4 regions of the Embleya scabrispora genome follow, and region 3 is predicted to be linked to each of the others. Evidence: riboswitches for the same ligand, from Rfam matches in the RefSeq annotation. Region 3 holds a riboswitch; each other region holds the start of a gene.
What was found. A riboswitch is a leader RNA that binds a small molecule or an ion and turns the genes downstream of it on or off. The one in region 3 is predicted to bind cyclic di-AMP.
Positions count from the first base shown of each region.

Region 1: linked by a shared signal. The riboswitch ahead of B4N89_RS31645 (peptidoglycan endopeptidase) and the one ahead of B4N89_RS13685 (NlpC/P60 family protein) in region 3 are both predicted to bind cyclic di-AMP.
Region 2: linked by a shared signal. The riboswitch ahead of B4N89_RS10870 (C40 family peptidase) and the one ahead of B4N89_RS13685 (NlpC/P60 family protein) in region 3 are both predicted to bind cyclic di-AMP.
Region 4: linked by a shared signal. The riboswitch ahead of B4N89_RS53070 (transglycosylase family protein) and the one ahead of B4N89_RS13685 (NlpC/P60 family protein) in region 3 are both predicted to bind cyclic di-AMP.

Region 1 covers NZ_MWQN01000002.1:245,733-250,834, reverse strand. The annotation lists gene B4N89_RS31650 (methyltransferase) at 1-465, shown strand, start outside; gene B4N89_RS31645 (peptidoglycan endopeptidase) at 615-1,589, opposite strand; cyclic di-AMP (ydaO/yuaA leader) riboswitch at 1,596-1,752, opposite strand; gene B4N89_RS31640 (DNA-binding protein) at 2,194-2,670, shown strand; gene B4N89_RS31635 (TMEM165/GDT1 family protein) at 2,682-3,266, opposite strand; gene B4N89_RS31630 (TetR/AcrR family transcriptional regulator) at 3,554-4,093, opposite strand; gene B4N89_RS31625 (DMT family transporter) at 4,090-4,410, opposite strand; gene B4N89_RS31620 (uridine kinase family protein) at 4,521-5,102, shown strand, end outside.
Region 2 covers NZ_MWQN01000001.1:2,506,156-2,511,257, reverse strand. The annotation lists gene pcrA (DNA helicase PcrA) at 1-877, opposite strand, end outside; gene B4N89_RS10880 (PIG-L deacetylase family protein) at 1,078-1,797, shown strand; gene B4N89_RS10875 (hypothetical protein) at 1,811-2,167, opposite strand; cyclic di-AMP (ydaO/yuaA leader) riboswitch at 2,537-2,675, shown strand; gene B4N89_RS10870 (C40 family peptidase) at 2,685-3,770, shown strand; gene B4N89_RS10865 (LuxR C-terminal-related transcriptional regulator) at 3,861-4,538, opposite strand; gene B4N89_RS10860 (ATP-binding protein) at 4,535-5,102, opposite strand, start outside.
Region 3 covers NZ_MWQN01000001.1:3,092,947-3,098,048, reverse strand. The annotation lists gene B4N89_RS13695 (MFS transporter) at 33-1,397, opposite strand; gene B4N89_RS13690 (winged helix-turn-helix transcriptional regulator) at 1,603-2,064, shown strand; cyclic di-AMP (ydaO/yuaA leader) riboswitch at 2,622-2,759, shown strand; gene B4N89_RS13685 (NlpC/P60 family protein) at 2,768-3,862, shown strand; gene B4N89_RS13680 (DUF72 domain-containing protein) at 4,082-4,954, shown strand; gene B4N89_RS13675 (TetR/AcrR family transcriptional regulator) at 5,073-5,102, opposite strand, start outside.
Region 4 covers NZ_MWQN01000001.1:5,715,129-5,720,230, reverse strand. The annotation lists gene B4N89_RS25225 (SDR family NAD(P)-dependent oxidoreductase) at 1-323, opposite strand, end outside; gene B4N89_RS25220 (DUF6421 family protein) at 427-1,812, opposite strand; gene B4N89_RS53070 (transglycosylase family protein) at 2,080-2,805, opposite strand; cyclic di-AMP (ydaO/yuaA leader) riboswitch at 2,806-2,968, opposite strand; gene B4N89_RS25210 (EthD family reductase) at 3,190-3,525, opposite strand; gene B4N89_RS25205 (phosphoenolpyruvate hydrolase family protein) at 3,596-4,459, opposite strand; gene B4N89_RS25200 (Tm-1-like ATP-binding domain-containing protein) at 4,461-5,102, opposite strand, start outside.

The DNA of each region.
Region 1 (5,102 bases), on a different contig from region 3:
TTGCGCGACCATCCGACCGCGCGCGGGGTGCTCTTCGAGCGGGGGCATGTGGTCGACGCCGCCCGGGAGTTGCTCGCCGCGTCGGCGGGCGGGGACCGGTGCGACCCGGTGGTCGGCGACTTCTTCACCGATCCGCTGCCCGGTGGCGGCGACCTGTACCTGTTGGCCCGGATCCTGCACGACTGGGCGGACCCGGAGTGCCTGGTCGTATTGCGGGCACTGGCCCGGGCGATGCCGGTCGACGCACGTCTGGCGATCGTCGAACGGCCGATCGTGGAGGCGTGCGGGTCGGTGTTGCCGCTGCGCTTCGACATCCAGATGATGACCAATGCCCGGGGCCGCGAGCGCACGGTGGCGGAGTATCGCGCGCTGCTGGCCGAGGGCGGCTTCGAACTGCTCGACCTGCGCCCGCTGCCGCTGGACATGGCGGTACTCACCGCCCGACCGCGTCCCGCGCAGGGCTAGCACCGGGCACACGTACGAGCACACGAGGGCACCGCACGCGCGAGGGCGCCGTGCCCCCGACCACGGTCGGGGGCACGGCGCCGAGCACTACTGCCACCGCCACTGCTGTGCGATGGTCACCCGGGCGCCGCCGCGGCCGGGTCGCGCGATCAGTTCGGGCGGGTGGCGCCGGCGATCGGCATGGTGTTGATCGAGGCGATCTCCACCGGCTTGCGCGAGTTGGCGGCGTGCACCATCTTGCCGTCGCCGATGTAGATGCCGACGTGGCTGATGCCCGAGTAGAAGAACACCAGGTCGCCGGGCTGCAGGTTGGCGATCGACACGTGCGGGTCGGCCGCGAACTGGTCGTTGGTCACGCGCGGCAGCGAGATGCCCGCCGCCTTGTACGCGGCCTGGACCAGACCCGAGCAGTCGTACGCGTTCGGGCCGGTGGCGCCGTACACGTACGGCTTGCCGACCTGCGCCTTGGCGAAGGCGACGGCCTGGGCGGCCTTGCTCGACGCGTTCGAGGAACCGCCGGTCGGCGCCTGGTTGCCCTTCGAGCCACCGGTGGCGGGCTTGGCGGCGGGCTTGGCGGCGGGCTTGGCCGCGACGTCGACCGCCGGCTTGCTCGTCGGCTTCGGCGCGGTCTTGCCGGTGACCGTGGTCTTCGGCTGGACCCGGATGCTCGGCTTGGCCGGAGCGTCCGCCTTGGGCTGCGCGGGCGCCGAGCCGGTCAGCCGCAGGGTCTGACCGATCTCGATCAGGTCCGGGCCGGACAGGAGCACGTCGCGGTTGAGCTGGTACAGGCTCTGCCAGCCGCCGGAGACCTTGTTGGTCAGCGCGAGCTGGGACAGCGTGTCACCGGCCTGGACCAGGTAGCGGGCCTTGTCCGCGGCGGTGGCGGCCGCGGGGGCGGCGGCCTCGGCCTGGACCGGGGCACTCTCGACCGCGGCGGTCGGCGTGGCCGACAGCACGGCGGAGGCGCCGGTGGGGGTCTGGTCGGTGGTGGGGACCTGCGCGTGGGCCGCACCGGCGCCGGCGACCGGGATGACGGCTCCCATGCCGGCGATGCCCACCGCCGCGACGAAGCGGCGGACGTTGGCGGGGCGAGCGGCTCGATGGCGAGCGTTTGCGGACAGCATGAAATGGGGTCCTCTCCTGTCGCCTACGAGGTGAGCTGTCGGATTCGGACTGGAGCAGCCCGGTCGCTTCACGCGACTTCACCCCTAGCCGTCACCGGAACGATCCCGGCCACGGCGATTCACCTGGTTCCCCCGCTCCCGTCGGATTGTTCGCTGTAGACATCCCGCTGCCGGCGACGGGATTCGGCGTACCGGCGGCAGGGTTCACCCGAAAGGTGAATCGGCGAGAAAGGTAGGCAATGCGATGGGGAGATCACAACCGAATCGCAGCCTTTGCCCGGAGCGTAAAGGCGGAATAAAGGCGACATCTCGGCCGGCTTCGGTCGGAAGCACCCGCGATGACGAGGGCATATCTCGGAGAGTGGCGTGACGGAGCGGTAACGGAAAATAGTCGAGATCCGTCGCCGGCCACCGGAAATGAATTGCCGCTCGAAGTCGGCTATATAATTTATGTCCGTTTTATCCGTGCGGGCTACATCACATTCGCCCGGCGGGCCGGCCGCGCCCGTGGCGGGGGCGAAATCTCATATGAACAAGATGTTCAACATGGACTGTGCGACACGATTCGTTGACACCTTTCCGTGCCTCTCGGCATGCTGTGCCCATGACGTCGAGTTCGGACACCCTCGAGACCCCCGAATCCCACGATCCCTTCAGCGCGCCCGACCCCGAGCAGGCGCGGGCCCGGCGCGTACACGCCTCCCTGTTCCGGATCGCCGAGCGGCACGCGGCCACCGACGAGCAGCGCGCGCGGCAGGTGAACCCGTACATGCTCGGCCCGCACGAGGCGATCCGCCTGGTGTCGTTCCTGCTCGGCGGCATCGCCCAGCCCGCCGACGGCGAGCCGGCGGTCGACCACGCCGACATCACCGCCGCGCTGAGCCTGATCCCGATGGCCCGGGGCGAGATGGACGACCTGGAGGCGGGGCTGCTGCGGATGGCCCGGGGGCGCGAGATGACCTGGCAGGAGATCGCCTTCGGCCTGGGCCTGGGCACCCCGCAGGCGGCCCGCCAGCGCTACGAACGCCTGCTCGGCCGCACCACCCCCGAGTCGGCGGACGACCCGGCCGCCCGGACCTGAACCCGCACGGGTCAGCCCGTGAACACCTCGACCAGCGACCAGATCGCCAGGCCGAGCATGCACACCCCGCCGATCCGCTGCACGGTCCGCAACGGCATGCGCTTGGCGATGAACCGGCCGGCGAGCAGCGCCAGCGCGGACACCGACATCAGCGCCGCGACCGAGCCGATCGCGGTGGACCAGGTGCCGTTGGTGGCGGCCAGGTTGGCGGTGGTGATCTGGGTCAGGTCGCCCCACTCGCTGATGAACACGGCCATGAAGGCGGTGGAGAACACCGCACGGAAACCGGTGATCCGCGCACCGCCGCCGTCCGCGTCCTCGTCGTCGCCACCACCACGCAGCAGCATGAACGCGCCGAAGCCGAACAGCGCGGCGGAGACCAGCTTGACGATCCACCCGGGAAGCAGGCCGAGCAGGCCGCCGGCGCCGACGGCGAGCGCGACGTGCACCGCGAACGCGGTCGAGGTACCGAACCAGACGTAGAGCGGGCGCATGCGGGTGCCCATGGCGAGCGACGCGAACATGGTCTTGTCCGGGAGCTCGGCGAGGAAGATCAGCCCGAAGGCGGTCAGGATCGCCAGGAGGTCGAGGTGCATTCCGGGTGGCTTTCTGCGAGAGCCGGGCCCCGGGTCTTCACGAAGCGCCGCTCGGCGGATTGGAGGACCACTCGGCCCGGCACGACGGGGTGCGTCCGCGAGGAACGCGGACGCGTCGTTGCCTGGCCGAAGGTCTCGCCCACCCGGGATGACCGGGCCCGGCCACCGGGAACCCGAGGGCTCCAGCATGTCGACGACCGGTTCGCGGGGCTACTCCCCTTCGCTGCTGCGACCCTACCGCACGCGGACGCCCCGCCCGAGCAGCGCCGGGCGCGCCCGAATCCGGCTCACGACGCCAGGCAGCGCGCCAGCGACCAGCGCAGTTGCTCCTCGTCCAGCGGCCTGCCCAGGGTCAGCACCTGCAACATCGTGCCGTCCAGGACCGCGACCGCCGCCGCCGCCGCGGGCGGTCCGAACCGGTCGGCCAGGAAGCCGCCGACCCCCTCGACCCAGGCCCGGGCGAAGCCGCGCAACTCGGGGCTGCGCGCCGCGGCCAGATACAACTCGTACTCGACCAGCGCCCGAGGGCGGTCCGCGAGGTATTCGGCGGTGAGCGTGGCGAGCACGCCGGGCACGTCGTCGCTGCCCCGGATCCGCGCCGCCCAGTCGTCCACCATCCGCACGGTCTCCGCCGACGCGTACGCCAACGCCGCGGCGACCAGGTCGTCGAGCGAGGCGAAGTAGTACGTGGTCGCCCCCAACGGGACCTCGGCCCGCGCCGCGACCAGGCGGTGTGTGGTGTTGCCGACGCCCACCTCGGCGATGGCCTGGACGGCGCCGCGCACGATCCGCAACCGGCGGCCCTCCGGATCCCGGGTCGCGGTCAATGCGCACCGCCCAGGTTCAGCACCACGACGCCCGCGATCACCAGGGCCATCCCGAACGCCTTGAGCAGGGTCATCGGCTCGTTCAGGAACACCGCGCCGACCAGGGCGATGGCCACCGTCCCGAGCCCCGACCAGATCGCGTACGCCGTGCCCACCTGCAATTGGCGCAGCGAAAGCGTCAGGAGGTAGAAGGCGCCGGCATAGCCGCCCAGGCACACCAGCGTCGGCCACAGCCGGGTGAAGCCGTCGGTGCTCTTGAGCAGACTGGTCGCGATCACCTCACACGAGATCGCCAACCCCAGGAACAACCAGGCCACGCACCCTCCCCACCGAGTTGTACAGATGTACAGGTACAAACGTACTGGAACGGGCTGCGTGGCCGCCGGCCCCCGGCGGGTGTGTTCGTGGTGATGGGTAGGCTGCGCCGATGTCCACCGAACGGCCGGAACGGCCCGATCCGCGCCGGTGCGCGACGGCCGCCCGGTTGGCCGCGCGTGCCATGGCGCTCCCGCCGTCCGTCGGCGGGACCCGGCTGATCGTGGTGGACGGGATCGGCTGCTCCGGTAAGACCACGTTCGCCGACGCGCTCGCCGCGCACGTGCCCGGCGCTCCCGTGGTGCGGCTGGACGACTTCGCCCGGCCCGGCGACTTCTTCGGCTGGCTGCCGCGGCTGCGCGAGCAGTTGTTGGCGCCGCTGGCCCGGCACGAGGCGGCGCGGTGCGACAGCTACGACTGGCCCGCCTATCGGATCGGCGGCTACCGCGAGATACCGGCCGCCCCGGTGGTGGTCCTGGAGGGCGTCGGCGCGGCCCGGCGGGAACTCGGCACGGTCACCGCGCTGCGCATCCTGGTCGACACCCCGGACGAGGTCGCCGCCGCCCGCGCGCTGGAGCGCGACGGGCCCGGGCTCGCCTGGTTCTGGCGGTTGTGGCGCGCCGCCGAGGCCGCGCACCTGGCCGCCGACCGCCCCTGGGACCGCCCCCATGTGCGCGTCGACGGCACGAGCGGC
Region 2 (5,102 bases), 590 kb from region 3:
GCACGTGCCGAAACCGCCGCCGGTAGTGCTCCGCGACGTCCGGGAACGCCTGGAGCAGGTGCACCGTGGTCATGATCAGGTCGTCGAAGTCGAGCGCGTTGGCCTGGCGCAGCCGCTCCTGGTACATCGTGTAGGCCTGCGCCAGTATGCGCTCGGACTCGTTGATCGCCTTGGCCGCGAAGTCCTCGTGGTCGATCAGTTCGTTCTTGAGGTTGGACACCTGCGCGTTGAACTTGCGCGGCGGGAACTTCTTCGGGTCCAGGTCGAGGTCGCGGCAGACCATCGCCATCAGCCGCTGCTGGTCGGCCGAGTCGTAGATGGAGAACGAGGAGCTCATGCCGAGCTTCTTGTACTGCTGCCGCAGGATGCGTACGCAGGCCGAGTGGAAGGTGGACACCCACATCGCCTTGGTGCGCGGTCCGATCAGCGCCTCGACCCGCTCGCGCATCTCGGCGGCGGCCTTGTTGGTGAAGGTGATCGCCAGGATCTCGCCGGGGTGCACGTGGCGGGAGGCGAGCAGGTGGGCGATGCGGTGGGTCAGTACGCGGGTCTTGCCGGAGCCCGCGCCCGCCACGATGAGCAGCGGGGACCCCTCGTGCACGACCGCGGCGCGCTGTTGCGGGTTCATCCCGTCGAGCAGCCGGGCCGGGTCCACCACGGGGCGCGGGGCGCCGTTGCGGTAGTAGGCGTCGCGCGGCTCGGGTGGCGGTGCGTACTGCCCCTCGTACAGGTCGTCCGGATAGTCCTCCGGCAGGCCGTACACGTGGTTCTCGTCCGGCTCGGGCGGCAGCGGGATCTCGTCCGCGGAGCCGGCGGGGGACTTGGTGGCCGCGGCGTCGAAACCGGGCAGGGGGATGTCGTCGAAGAGGCTGCTCATCGTTCCCCGAGTCTAGGTGGGTGTCGGGCGGGTCGTGCCCGGGCCGTCGTCGCGGCCAGGGATCATTGCGCCGACAACCATCTTCGCGCCGTCGGACATCCGGTCGAGCGGGATCGGCGGATCCGCCGCCCGCCCGGCCGGCGGATGGGGTCGGAGCGGGTCGGATCGAGTCGGATCAAGTCGGATCAAGGGAGTACATCGTGCTGGACGATCGCGACGTGGAGCGGGTCCTGGTGCTGGCCGCGCACCCGGACGACATCGACTTCGGGGCGGCGGGAACGGTCGCCACGTGGACCGAGGCGGGCATCGAGGTGAGCTACTGCCTGGTCACCGACGGGGACGCGGGCGGGTTCGATCCGGCGGTGCCGCGGTCGGAGATCGGCGGGATCCGGCGTGCGGAGCAGGGCGCGGCGGCGGCGCACGTGGGGGTGCGGCAGTTGTACTGGCTGGGGTATCCGGACGGGCGGGTGGCGGCCTCCATGGAACTGCGGCGCGACATCAGCCGGGTGATCCGGCAGGTGCGCCCGCAGCGCATGGTGATTCCGAGTCCGGAGCGGGACTGGTCCCGGCTGGCGCCGAGCCACCCGGATCACCTGGAGGCCGGCGAGGCGGCGATGCGGGCGATCTATCCGGACGCGCGCAACCCGTTCGCCCACCCCGAACTGCTGGAGGCGGAGGGGCTGAAGGAGTGGACGGTGCCCGAGACCTGGCTGTCGCCGACCGCGGCGCCGAACCACGCGGTGGACGTGACGGAGGTGTTCGAACGCAAGATCGCGGCGCTGCTGTCGCACGAGAGCCAGACGGGCCATCTGCCGGAGCTGCGCGAGCACGTCGTGTCGATGCTGGAGGGCAACGCGGCGCGGTTCGACCTGGGCGCCGGACGCATGGCCGAGGTGTTCCGGGTGGTGGACACCCGTTAGCGAGGCGGGGGGCTCAGGTCCACATGACGGCGATGGCGATGTTCGCCACGGTCAGCAGGCCGATCGCGCCGAGGACACGCGAGGACACCCGCTCCGCGAGGCGGTTGCCCCAGACCAGCAGCAGGACGACCAGCAGGATGCCGAGCTTGGTGCCGATCTTGGCGGTGTCCACGTCCCGGTCCAGGCCGGACCGCACCACGCCCACCAGGGCCAGGCCGGTGACGAGCATGGTCAGCGCACCGTGCGTCATCGCGGGCACGATCCGCACGTCGCCGGTGCGCAGCGCGGACATCTGGGTGAGGAAGCCGCCGAGCAGGGCCGCGATGCCCACGATGTGCAGCACCAGCAGGATCTGCCGCAGAACGTCCACGTCGTACAACCCCTCGTCGATCATCGCCCCGACGCGCACCAGGCCGGCGTTCCGGGCGCCGACGCCGGGAACGCCGCCGCCGACCGGCAGCCTAGCCGGCGGCGGTCGACGTCTCGCACACCGGTCGAATACCACTAAAGATCGCCAAAAGGGATCAAGATCGACTTTAAGGAATCCGGGCGCTTTTCCCGTGATACGCGGAGATGGAAACGGTGACTTTGGTAAAGTTTCGGCAATGTGAAGGCCAATGGTGATGGTCCTGACACGCGTGTGACTAGTGTTCTGCGGCAGGCGATCGGCTCGAGGTCGGCCACCCGGTCGACACGATCGCCTCCGCCGAATTCGGTGACGGGTTTCGGTGACGGTGGGCAACCATGGTCGCCGCGACGCGAAGCCGGAACCGGGGACCCTCGCAGTCCCTTGGGGTGAATCGGTGCTTCGGCACCGTAGGGCGCCTTCTTCCGCCCGAACCCGTCAGCTAACCCGGTAGGCGGCCGAGGAAGGAGACCCGCCACCAGTGGCGTCCCAACGTCGACCCGGGCAACACCGCAAGCCCAAGCCGCGCACCGCCGTGCGTACCGCCGCGACCGTGGTCACCGCCGCCGCGACGATGACCGGCGTGATGACCTTCGCCGGCACCGCGAGCGCGGACCCCGCGCAGTCGTTCCAGCAGACCAAGGACCGCGTCAACCAGCTGCACAGCGACGTGGTCAAGGCCACCGACGCCGCCAACGGCGTCGAGGAACAGATCGAGAAGCAGCAGGGCACCGCGAACCAGACCCAGGCCCGGATCACCGAGGAACAGGCCGCGCTGAACGCCCTGCGCGACCAGATCGGTGTCCTGGCGGCCAACCAGTACCGCAGCGGCGGCCTCCCGCCGTCGCTCTCGCTCGCGCTCAGCGGCGACCCCGAGGGTTACCTGCAGAAGTCGCAGATGATGTCCCAGCTCGACGGCCAGCAGGCCGCGAAGCTGAAGCAGATCGCGGCGCAGGCCCGAGTTCTCCAGCAGGACCGCACCGAGGCCTCCTCGCAGCTCGCGGAACTGGAGAAGCTGCGCACCGACCTGAACAAGAACAAGACCGACATCCAGGCCAAGCTCGCCGAGGCGCAGCGGCTGCTCAACACGCTCACCGAGAAGCAGCGCGAGGACGTGCTCAACTCGGACGAGCACGCGAACGACACCACGCGCGGCAACGACCGCAGCTCCCGGGACAAGGACAAGGACAACGCCCCGGCGACCAACGTCCCGGCCTCCGGGCGGGCCCAGGCCGCGATCAACTTCGCGTTGGCGCAGATCGGCAAGCCGTACGTGTCCGGCGCCGAGGGCCCCGGCTCCTACGACTGCTCGGGGTTGACCCAGGCGTCCTGGAAGGCGGCCAACGTCTCGCTCAGCCGCACCACCTGGACCCAGATCAACGACGGTCCCAAGATCGCCAAGAGCGCCCTCCAGCCGGGCGACCTGGTGTTCTTCTACTCGGACAACCGGCACGTGGGCATGTACCTCGGCAACGGCACGATCGTGCACGCCCCGCGCCCGGGCAAGACCGTGACCAAGGCGCCGCTGGACTCGATGCCGTTCCTCGCGGCCATCCGACCCGGCTAGTCCCGGACACCGACGACACACGACGGCGCCCGTCCCCGGATTCGTCCCGGGGACGGGCGCCGTCGTGTGTCGTCGGGTGCCGTTTTCGGCTCAGACCAGTCGCCGGTCCGTCGCCCAGCGGGTCAGCTCGTGCCGGTTGGACAACTGCAACTTGCGCAGCACGGCGGAGACATGGGTCTCCACCGTCTTGACCGAGATGACCAGTCGGCGGGCGATCTCCTTGTAGGCGTAGCCGCGCGCGATCAGCCGCAGCACCTCGCGCTCGCGCTGGGTGAGCCGGTCCAGGTCCTCGTCGATCGGCGGCACGTCGGTGGCCGCGAACGCGTCCAGTACGAAGCCCGCCAGGCGCGGCGAGAACACCGCGTCGCCCTCGCCGACCCGGCCGATCGCGCGGATCAGTTCGTCGCCGGTGATCGACTTGGTCACATAGCCCCGGGCGCCGCCCCGGATCACCCCGATCACGTCCTCGGCGGCGTCCGACACGGACAGCGCCAGGAAGCGCACCGCCGGGATCAGCGACGCGCACCGGCGCAACACCTCGACCCCGCCGCCGCCGGGCAGGTGCACGTCGAGCAGGACCACCTCGGGGCGGGTCTCGGTGACCACGGCCACCGCGCTCGCCACGTCGTCGGCCTCGCCGACCACCTCGACCGCCTCGCCGATCTCGGCGCGCACGCCGGTGCGGAACATCCGGTGGTCGTCGACGAGGACCACCCGGGTGCGGGGCGTGCCCTCGACGGGTGCGCTACTCGTCTCGGAGGTGTTCACGTGTTCGTCCTTCCCACAGCGGACCGGCCGGCGTCGGCGCGGCGCATCTCCAGCTCGACCTCGGTGCCCTCGCCGGGTTCGCTGCGGATGTTCGCGGCGCCCCCGTTGCGGCGCATGCGCCCGAGCACGGACTCTCGCACACCCAGCCGGTCGGCGGGTACGGCGTCCGGGTCGAAACCGGGTCCTCGGTCGCGGACGAACACCGTGACCGTGTCCTCGTCGGCCTCGCCGAACACCGAGATGGCCGCGCCGCCCGCGTACTTCGCCGCGTTGACCATCGCCTCGCGCGCGGCGGCGATCAGCGCGGACAGCCGGTCGTCGACCGGACAGTCGCCCACGCACACGATCTCGATGGACACCCCGTGCGCGTCCTCCACCTCGGCGGCGACCCCGCGCAGCGCGGCGGCGAAGGTGCGGTCCGGCTCCTCGCCGTCGGGGCGGTACAACCAGGCCCGCAACTCGCGCTCCTGCGCCCGGGCCAGTCGGGCCACCTCGCGCGGGTCCTCCACCTGGCGCTGGATCAGGGTCAGCGTGTGCAGCACCGAGTCGTGCACGTGCGCGGCC
Region 3 (5,102 bases):
GGCGAGCGGCTTCGTCGGTGATGGCGACTCGGCTAGGCCGCCGCCCTCGCCCGCCGCCCGCGCAGTCCGAACGCGGTCACCGTGGCGCCCAGCACCACCCCCACCAGCGGCACGATCAGCGCGGTTCGAAAGCCGTCCAGCTCGGAGCCGCCCGCACCGGCCAGGACCGCGGTGACCGTCGACAGGCCCAGCGCCGCGCCGAACTGGAAGGCGGTGTACAGGAGTCCGCCGGCCAGGCCCTGCTCGTCCTCGTCGATGCCGTCGGTCGCGGCGATGGTGAGCGGGCCGTACGCCAACGCGAAGGCCAGTCCGAGCAGCAGCATCGTCGGGAACATCGCCACGTAGGAGGTGTCGCCGTCGATCGACAGGAACAGCGCGTACGCCACGGCGGCCGTCACCATCCCGCCGAGGATCACCCGCAGGTTCCCGTAGCGCTCCACCAGCCTCGGTGTCAGCGTCGGTGCGAGCACCGCGTCCGCCCCGACCGCGAGCAGCGCGAAACTGGTCTCCAGGGTCGACCAGCCGCGGATCTCCTGCAGGTAGAAGACCGCGATGAACTGGAAGCCGAAGAACGAGCCCGCGAACAACAGCGCGCCCAGGTTCGCCCGGATCAGCGCGCCCGAGCGCAGGATGCCGAGGCGTACCAGCGGATGCGCCGCGCGCCGTTCGACGGCCACGAAGGCGAGCAGGAGGGCGACCCCGCCCGCGAAGACCGCGATCGTCCAACCCCGGCCGTCGGCGGGGTGTTCGAGCCGGACCACGCCGTAGACCAGCAGCAACATCGAGCCGGTCACGCTGATCGCGCCGACGAGGTCGAAGCCCCCGCCGGCCTCGGGCCGCCGGTCCCGGGGGATCAGCGCCGACGCCGCCGCCAGGATCACCGCGGCGAGCGCGACCGGTACGAAGAACACCAGCCGCCAGTCGATCGCGGTCAGCAGTCCGCCGATCACCAGGCCGAGCGAGAAGCCGCCCGCGGCGGTGCCCGCGTAGAAGAGCAGGGCCCGGTTGCGCTGCGGCCCCTCCGGGAAACCGGTGGTGATGATGGACAGCCCGGCGGGCGTCATGAAGGCCGCCGAGGCGCCGGTCACGAAGCGGGCCACGATCAGCATCCAGCCCTCGGTGGCGAATCCGCCCAGGCCGGAGAAGACCAGGAAGACGGTCAGCCAGACGAGGAACGTCCGCCGCCGGCCGAGCAGATCGGCGGTGCGGCCGCCGAGGAGCATGAAGCCGGCGTAGGCCAGCACGTACGCGCTCATCACCCAGCTCACGCCTCCGGTGGACATCCCCAGGTCCTCGCGGATGGTGGGCAGCGCGACATTGAGCATCGCGACGTCGATGCCTTCGAGGAAGATCGCGCCGCAGAGGACGAGCAGCATGCCCCAGGCGCGGGGGCTCATGCGGACGGCGGGGGCGTTGCCGGGGGCGGATTCGGTGGCGTTGCCGGGCGCGGACGTGGATGTGGACATGCGGCAGCCCCTCGGGAGGCGGGTGGGTGGGATCGCGGTGGGATCGCGGTGAGGTCGGGGCACCGGGGGGTTGGTTCTTCGGACGAACCCGGTTCCCTCTTGTAACCGACCCCATCCTTCGGCAGCATCGACTTCCATGGAAGAAGGCACTTCGAAGGAACCGACCCCCTGCCCGGGTAACCAGGAGGACTACGACGCCCTCCAATGGGACGTGCGCGAGGGGTGCGAGGTCCGGCAGATCCTCGACCGGGTCGCCGACAAGTGGTCGCTTCTGGTGATCGCGATCCTGGAGAGCCGTACCTTGCGCTTCACCGAGCTGCGGCGGGAGATCGACGGGATCAGCCAGCGCATGCTCACCGTGACGCTGCGCCAGCTCGAACGCGACGGCCTGGTCCGGCGCACGGTCTATCCGGTCGTGCCGCCTCGGGTGGACTACGCGCTGACCCCGATGGGGACCACGCTGCACACCACGATCCGCTCGCTGGTCACCTGGACCGAGGAACATCAGGAACGCATCGCCGAGGCGCGGGCGGAGTACGACGCGCGTACGGGAGCGGAAGGCGACCTGGTGGCGGCGGGACGGTCGGTGCCGGGGTAGTCGTCGGCGCGGCGCCGGTCGCGCTCATCCCGGTGGCGGTTCGGCGGCGGTCGCCGGCCGGGGTTGTGACCGTTCGGAGGTCGAGACCCGGCGGCCGACGACCGTCCGCGGGGCGATTTTCGAAACCGGGTTCGGGGGTCTGCCCCCACGCCTGTTCGACGACGCGTATTCGCCTCGGTTCGGCGTCCCGGCGAATGTCCGGTTCGAAAAGTACCGGCAAGCCGGTCGAAACAGCGGAGCCTCGCGGGTGGTAACCCCGCGGTCGGCCCATTTTCCCGGGCGCGGCCACGTTTGTGGAGGTCGAGCGCCGGATGCTTGCCATCAATCGCTGCCAAATGGGTCCAAGATCGACTTTCGGGATTCCGAGTGCTTTTACTGTGATACGACGACGAGTGAAACGGAACTCTTGGTAAAGGTTTGGCAATGCAGAGACCCGGAGTGGGGGTCGTGACACCCCTGTGACTATCGTTCTGCGATAGGCGATCGGCTCGAGGTCGGCCACCCGGTCGACACGATCGCCTCCGCCGAATTCGGTGACGGGTTTCGGTGACGGTGGGCAACCACGGTCGTCGCGACGCAAGCCGGAACCGGGGACCCTCGCAGTCCCTTGGGGTGAATCGGTGCTTCGGCACCGTAGGGCGCCTTCTTCCGCCCGAACCCGTCAGCTAACCCGGTAGGCGGCCGAGGAAGGAGACCGCCGCCAGTGGCGTCCCAGCGTCGATCAGGGCAGCACCGCAAGCCCAAGCCCCGCACCGCCGTGCGTACCGCCGCGACCGTCGTCACGGCCGCCGCGACGATGACCGGTGTGATGACCTTCGCCGGCACCGCGAGCGCGGACCCCGCGCAGTCGTTCCAGCAGACCAAGGACCGCGTCAACCAGCTGCACAGCGATGCGATCAAGGCCACCGAAGCCGCCAACGGCGTCGACGAGCAGATCACCAAGCAGCAGGGCACCGCGAACCAGACACAGGCCCGGATCACCGAGGAACAGGCCGCGCTCAACACGCTGCGCGACCAGATCGGTGTCCTGGCGGCCAACCAGTACCGCAGCGGTGGTCTGCCGCCGTCGCTCTCGCTCGCGCTCAGCGGCGACCCCGAGGGTTACCTGCAGAAGTCGCAGATGATGTCCCAGCTCGACGGCCAGCAGGCCGCGAAGCTGAAGCAGATCGCGGCGCAGGCCCGAGCCCTCCAGCAGGACCGCACCGAGGCCTCCTCGCAGCTCGCGGAACTGGAGAAGCTGCGCACCGAGCTGAACCGGCACAAGGGCGAGATCCAGAACAAGCTCGCCGAGGCACAGCGCCTGCTGAACACGCTCACCGCGCAGCAGCAGAAGGAAGTCCTCGACTCGAACGACCACAAGAACGACGAGGGTTCGCGCACCGAGACCGACCGCAGCTCGCGCGGCAAGACGGACCAACCGCCGACGACGGGCAAGGACGTCCCGGTGTCCGGCCGGGCGGCGGCCGCGATCGCGTTCGCGCGGGCCCAGATCGGCAAGCCGTACGCGCCGCGAGGTGTGGGCCCCGACTCGTACGACTGCTCGGGCCTGACCCAGGCATCGTGGCGCGCCGCCAACGTCTCGCTCAGCCGCACCACGTGGACCCAGGTCAACGACGGCCCGCGGATCTCCAAGGACGCGCTCAAGCCGGGCGACCTGGTGTTCTTCTTCCCGGACAACTCACACGTGGGCATCTTCATCGGCAACGGCAAGATCATCCACGCCCCGCGCCCCGGCAAGAACGTGACCGAGGCCCCGTTGGACTCGATGTCGTTCTACGCGGCCGTCCGACCCGGCTAGGCCCGGCGACCGCCGGCGAACACGTGCTTGTGGCACGACGATCGGTCCGAGTGGGGCGAACACGTACCTCCCGGACCGATCGTGGTCGGCGGCGAGACGCGTCGAGCGGATCGGGGCCGGGGTCGGGGTTGCTGCCGGTGCCGGTGCCTCGGAGCACGCGGTATCTCGGGTTGCCGTGCCGTGCCGTCGGTTTCGGGAACCGGGGTAGGCGTGTGGACCATGGACCGTATATCGGTGGGCACTTGTTCGTGGACCGACTCCGCCCTGGTCTCCAGCGGTTGGTATCCGGCCGAATGCCGGGACGACGCGGAACACCGACTTCGTTACTACGCCCGTCAGTTCCCCGTGGTCGAGGTGGACGCGACCTACTACGCCCTGCCCAGCACCCGCAACAGTCTGCTGTGGGTGGAGCGTACGCCCGAGGGATTCACCTTCGACGTCAAGGCGTTCTCGCTGCTCACCGGACATCCCACCAGACCGGGTTCGTTGCCGGCGGAGCTGCGGTCGCTGCTGCCGCCACGGGTGCGCCCGGGTGCTGTCGACGATCGTTTGTCGGACGAGGTCTGGCAACGGTTCAGCGGGGCGCTGCTGCCGTTGCGCGAAGCCGGACGTCTCGGCACGTTGCTCTTCCAGTTCCCGCCGTCCTTGGCGCCCGGTCCGGCCGCCACCCGCTTCCTCCACGACTGCGTCGAGCGGGCCCGGGGATGGCCGCTCGCCGTCGAGTTTCGGCATCCGCTCTGGTGGCAGGACGAACACCGCGCCAAGACGACGGCTCTCCTCGAACGCCTCGATGTCGCCGCGGTGGCGGTCGACACGGCGCAGTCGCTGCCCACGTCCATCCCGCCGGTCGCCGTGGCCACCACGTCCGAGGCGGCGGTGGTTCGCTTCCACGGCCGCAACCCGGCCTGGGGAAGCGGCTCGAAGGAAGAACGGTTCCGCCACACGTATACGAGCGCGGAACTGGCCGAGTGGGTGCCCCGGGTGCGCACGCTGGCCGAATCCGTCGACCGGGTACACGTGCTGTTCAACAACTGTTGTGCCGACGCAGCCGCCCAGGCAGCCACAACCATGCGCGACCTGCTCGACGGGTAGGGACCCCTGATCGTGCCGCCGACCACGGACGATAACCATTCGACCATTGCCGGTGACCCGGCGAGAGGGTGAACGGCGCCGACCACGGTGAGGGGCGCGAATACCCCCCGGACACGATCTAGCGCAGCAGGCCCGTGAGGACGCCGGT
Region 4 (5,102 bases), 2.6 Mb from region 3:
TGCAGCAGGGCCCAGTCGTCGAGCGAGTTGTCGCCGAACCTCTTGCCGCCGCGCCAGCCGCCGACCAGGTGCACCAGCCCGTCCACCCGGCCGTGCTCGCGCTCGACCTCCTCCGCCCAGCGGCGGGTGGCGTCCGGGTCGAGCAGGTCCACCACCGCGCCGCGCGCTCCGGGCGCGGCGTCCACGCTCGCCCGCAATCGTTCGGCGTTCGCGTCCGCGCCGTACACCCGGGCGCCGGCGCCGACCAGCCGTTCGAGCACCGCCCGGCCGGTGGGGCCACCCGCGCCCGCGACCGCGATCACCGCGCCTTCGAGACCGTTCATCACTGCGACTCCTCGTTCACGTGCCGTTCGTCCTGGCCCGTACCCCGGCGGGCATCCGGCGCACCCATCGCACCCCTCGCACGCCGCACCCGCACCCGCACGGTCACGACGCCGCGGCGTCCCGCTCGCGCGCCTCGCCCGGGCCCGCCTGCGGGGCGTCGGCGGTGATCCCGCGCGTGGACGCGATCACGTCGCGCAGCCGCCGGTTCAGCGCCTCGTAGAACATGCTCAGCGGGAACTCGTCGGGCAGTACCGCGTCCACGAGCGCCTTCGGCGGCCCGTCCATCGGCAGCGCGGCGGTCCCCTTGGCCCACACCGAACCGGGGTGCGACGGCACGTATTCGGCGACCAGTCGGTAGCCGGCCAGCCAGTGGCCGACCTTCGAACGGTCGACACCCTCGCGGTAGAGCCGGTCCACCTCGTCGAACAGTCCGAGGACCGCGTCGGTGATCCGGTCCCAGTCGATGGTGAGGCGGTTGTCCGACCAGTCGAGCACACCCGCGCGATGCAGGTAGGCGAACAGCAACTGCCCGCCGAGCCCGTCGTAGTTGCGCACCCGTCCACCGGTGACCGGGAAGCGGAACAGCCGGTCGAAGATCACCGCGTAGCGCACCAGCGGCGCGGTCGGCTCGCCCTCCGCGGACAGCGCGACCGCCTCGCGGAACGCGGTCAGGTCGCAGCGCAGCTCCTCCAGGGCGTACATCCAGAACGGCATGCGCTGCTTGATCATGAACGGGTCGAAAGGCATGTGCCCGCGCATGTGGCTGCGGTCGTGGATCAGGTCCCACAACACGAACGCGTTCTGGGCGAGCTGCTGGCTCTCGACCAACGCCTGTGCCTCCGGCGGCAGTTCCAGCCCGAGGGTGTCCGCCGCGGCGGTCCCGACCCGACGGAAGCGGGCCGCCTCGCGGTCGCAGAAGATGCCGCCCCAGGTGAACCTGGGCACTTCGCGGACGGCCACGGTCTCGGGGAAGAGCACCGCCGAGTCGGTGTCGTATCCGTCGGTGAAGTCGACGAACGCGAGCGGCACGAACATCGCGTTGTCGTAGCGCGTCGCCTCCAGGTCGGCCAGCCACTGCGGCCACACCACCCGCAGCAGCACCGCCTCGACGTTGCGGTTCGGGTTGCCGTTCTGGGTGGTCATCGGGAAGACGACCAGGTGCTCCAGGCCGTCCCGCCGGTTCTGCTCGGGGCGGAAGGCGACCAGCGAGTCCAGGAAGTCGGGGCGGGCGAAGTCGGCCTCGGCCCAGCGGTGGAAATCGGCCACGACGGCGTCGAGGTAGGCCTCGTCGTACGGGAACAGCGGGGCCAGTGCCGCGATGGCGGCGGTGATGTCGGCGACCAGGACGCGGGCGGCGGCATGCCCGGACGGCTCGATCGAACCGTCCTTGGCCTGAAGCGGACGCAGGTCGGCAACGGCTTCCTTGAGCACCGGCCACTGCGGGTGGTCGACGGCGGTACGGACGGCTACGCGGGTCATGTCGGACATGAAACCCCCTCAAGGGAAACGCAGGAACCACGGCCAGATGAACCTATGTCAAAAGAATTTCACGTGGCAAGGCGGATTCAAACGCAATCTTATCGTCCCCAGTACGTTTTGCCCGAATAAGTTGGGAATGCGATCATCTCGTTCCCGCGAAGTCCGCAGCCGAACCATCGGCCGGGGAACGCGCCCGACCGCCCCGCTTCGGCCCCACCGAACGCACGTGGGCCCCGCCGAGGTATTCGACGGGGCCCACGTGGTGGTGCGGGTGGATCAGACGGCGAGCTTGGTGCCCACGCCGATCACGTTCGGGTTGTCGCCGATGACGCCGGCGTTGGCCGCGTGCAGGGCCTTGTAGCCGCCCTTGACACCGAACTTGGCCGCGATCGCGGACAGCGTGTCACCGGACTTGACGGTGTAGGTGCCGGAGCCCGACGCCCGCCCGGTCGCGGCCGACTTCGGCGCGTCCTGCTTGGCGACGTCCTGCTTGGGCTGCACGTTGAGCTTCGGCGCGTTGCCGGTCGCGGGCTTGGCCTCGGACTTGGGCGCGGCCTTCGGCTCGACCGAGGACTTGGTCTTGCCGGTGGCCGAGGACTCGGCCGTGGCGTTGGCGTTGCCGCCCTTGCCCAGACCGGCCTTCACGGAGCAGACCGGCCAGGCGCCGGGGCCCTGGCTCGCCAGGACCCGCTCCGCCACGGCGATCTGCTGCGCCTCGGAGGCCTGCGCGGCACTGGCCGCGTACTGGCTGCCGCCGAACGCGTTCCAGGTGCTCGGGGTGAACTGCAGACCGCCGGAGAAGCCGTTGCCCGTGTTGATGCTCCAGTTGCCGGTGCTCTCGCACTGGGCGACCGCGTCCCAGGTGGACGAAGTCGCGGCGTTCGCGCTGCCCGCCATGCCCACGAGGGGAAGGACGAGACCCGCGCCGGCGGCGACGGCGATGCCGGCGCGACGGCCACGAGAGAGCGAACGAACCGGAGCGGTGATGGCACGGAAGGTCATTGATTACCTCGTCGGGCGCCTACGAAGTTAGCTGTCGGGTTCGGACGATTGGCCCGGCCTCGCCTGTCACAGGCATGGCTTCACCCCAGGCATCGGCAGTGCCGATGTCGGCTCACTTGGTTCCCCCGCTCCTGCCGCCAGTCGATATCGACTGCTTCCCTCGGGCGGCGGCAGGATTCGGCGTACCGCCCGGGGAGTCCGCTTGTGCGAACAACCACGAAGCTACGCACCGGTTCGCCGGGTTGGCAAACATTTCGGGCTGTTTGTGAGGTCCCCCATAGGGGGGAATAACACCTATTTGCCCTATTTGTCGCCGTCCTTGCAGGTCACGGCTCCGGCGTACACGGTGCGCGGCCGCGCGGTCACGCGTGCGTCGACGACGGACTATTCCGTCGCGGGCAGCTCCACCGGAACCACTACCCGCTCCTCGTCCCAGAGGAACGTCGCCCCGCCGGTCGCGAAATGGGGCACGTCGGCCACCGTGGCGCGGCCCTCGGGCGAGTCCAGCACCGCCTGGAGCTCCGCGCGTGAGGGCGCGTACAGCGCGACCACCAGGTAATAGGGCGGCCTCGCGCCGGAGGGATCCGGCTCGCACTTGCCGATGGTCCAGCCGGTGAGTCCCGGCATGGTGCGGGCCAGCGGGACGTGCTTCTCCCAGTAATAGGAGTCGAACGCCGCCGGGTCTTCGGGGTGGCCGTAGAGCACGGTCAACTTGTACATGCCGAATCCTCACGCTCGGAGTGGTCGGACGGACGTACGTTTCGCGCCACGCGTGTGCCGGGCGCGTCGGCTACGGGTGTGCCGGAGTGTCGCCCGCCGTGGCGACGCCCCCACCCGGGGTGATGCTCTTGAACGCCCGCGCCTGTTCGGTGATGGCCACCTCGGTCGGCAGGCGTTCCATGCTGGAGGCGCCGAAGAAGCCGACCACGCCGGTGGTGTGGGCCAGGACGTACGCCGCGTCCCCGGGTTCGGCGATCGGGCCGCCGTGGCACAGCACCAGCACGTCGGGGTTGACCTCCGCCGCCGCGTCGCGCATCTCCTGCACGCGCTCCACCGCCTGGTCGAGGGTGACCGCGGTGGTCGCGCCGATGCTGCCCTTGGTGGTCAGGCCCAGGTGCGGGACCAGCACGTCGGCGCCGGCCGCCGCCATCGCGCGGGCCTGCTCGGGGTCGAAGACGTACGGCGCCGTGAGCAGGCCGCGCTCCGCCGCCAGCCGGATCATCTCCACCTCCAGGTCGTAGCCCATCCCGGTCTCCTCCAGGTTCTGCCGGAAGACACCGTCGAACAGGCCGACCGTCGGGAAGTTCTGCACTCCCGCGAAGCCCATGGCCGCGAGTTGGTCCAGGAAGTGCGGCATGACCCGGAACGGATCGGTGCCGCACACCCCCGCGAGGACCGGAGTACTGCGCACCACCGGCAGCACCTCGCCCGCCATCTCCACCACGATCGCGTTGGCGTCGCCGTACGGCAGCAGTCCCGCCAACGAACCCCGGCCGGCCATGCGATAGCGGCCCGAGTTGTAGATGATGATCAGGTCCACACCCCCGGCCTCGGCGCACTTGGCGGACAATCCGGTGCCCGCGCCCGCGCCGATCACGACGCCGCCCTGCTCGATCGTCGTGCGCAGTCGGCCCCGCGCCTCGCGTCCGTTCATCTCAGTCCACATGTCCCTTCGTGATCAATTCGTGCAATCGATCCGCCGCCGCCTTGGCGAACGCCGGATCGTTGATGTCCGTCGCGGCCTCGTACAGCTCGACGGCGGTCCCGTCGAGGCCGGCGCGCAGCGCGTCGAACAACGCCGTATCGGCGTCGGAATCGTAGAAGGGTCCGCCCTCGACGTCGATCGCCGAAATCCCGCGCAGGGGCAGGTACAGCGCGGTGGGCCCGGTCGCGTCCCTCAGTTTGGCGGCGATCCGCCGTCCGAGTTCGGCGTTTTCGGCCGGTGTGGTGCGCATCAGCGTCACGGTCGGGTTGTGCACGTACAACAGCCGGTCCTCGAAACGCGGCGGAACGGTGTCGCGGGGGCCGAAGTTGACCATGTCGAGCGCCCCCACGCCGACCACCTGCGGCAACCCCACGCGTCCGGCGGCGGTCAGCCGCTCCGGGCCCGCGCTGAGCACCCCGCCGACCAGGTCGTCGGCCAACTCGGTGGTGGTCAGGTCCAGCACCCCGGCCAGGAAGCCCCCCGCGGCCAGGTTCTCCATGGCCCGGCCGCCGGCCCCGGTGGCGTGGAACACCAGTACCTCGTAGCCGAGTTCGTTGAGCCGCTCGCGCGCCGCGTCCACGGCCGGCGTGGT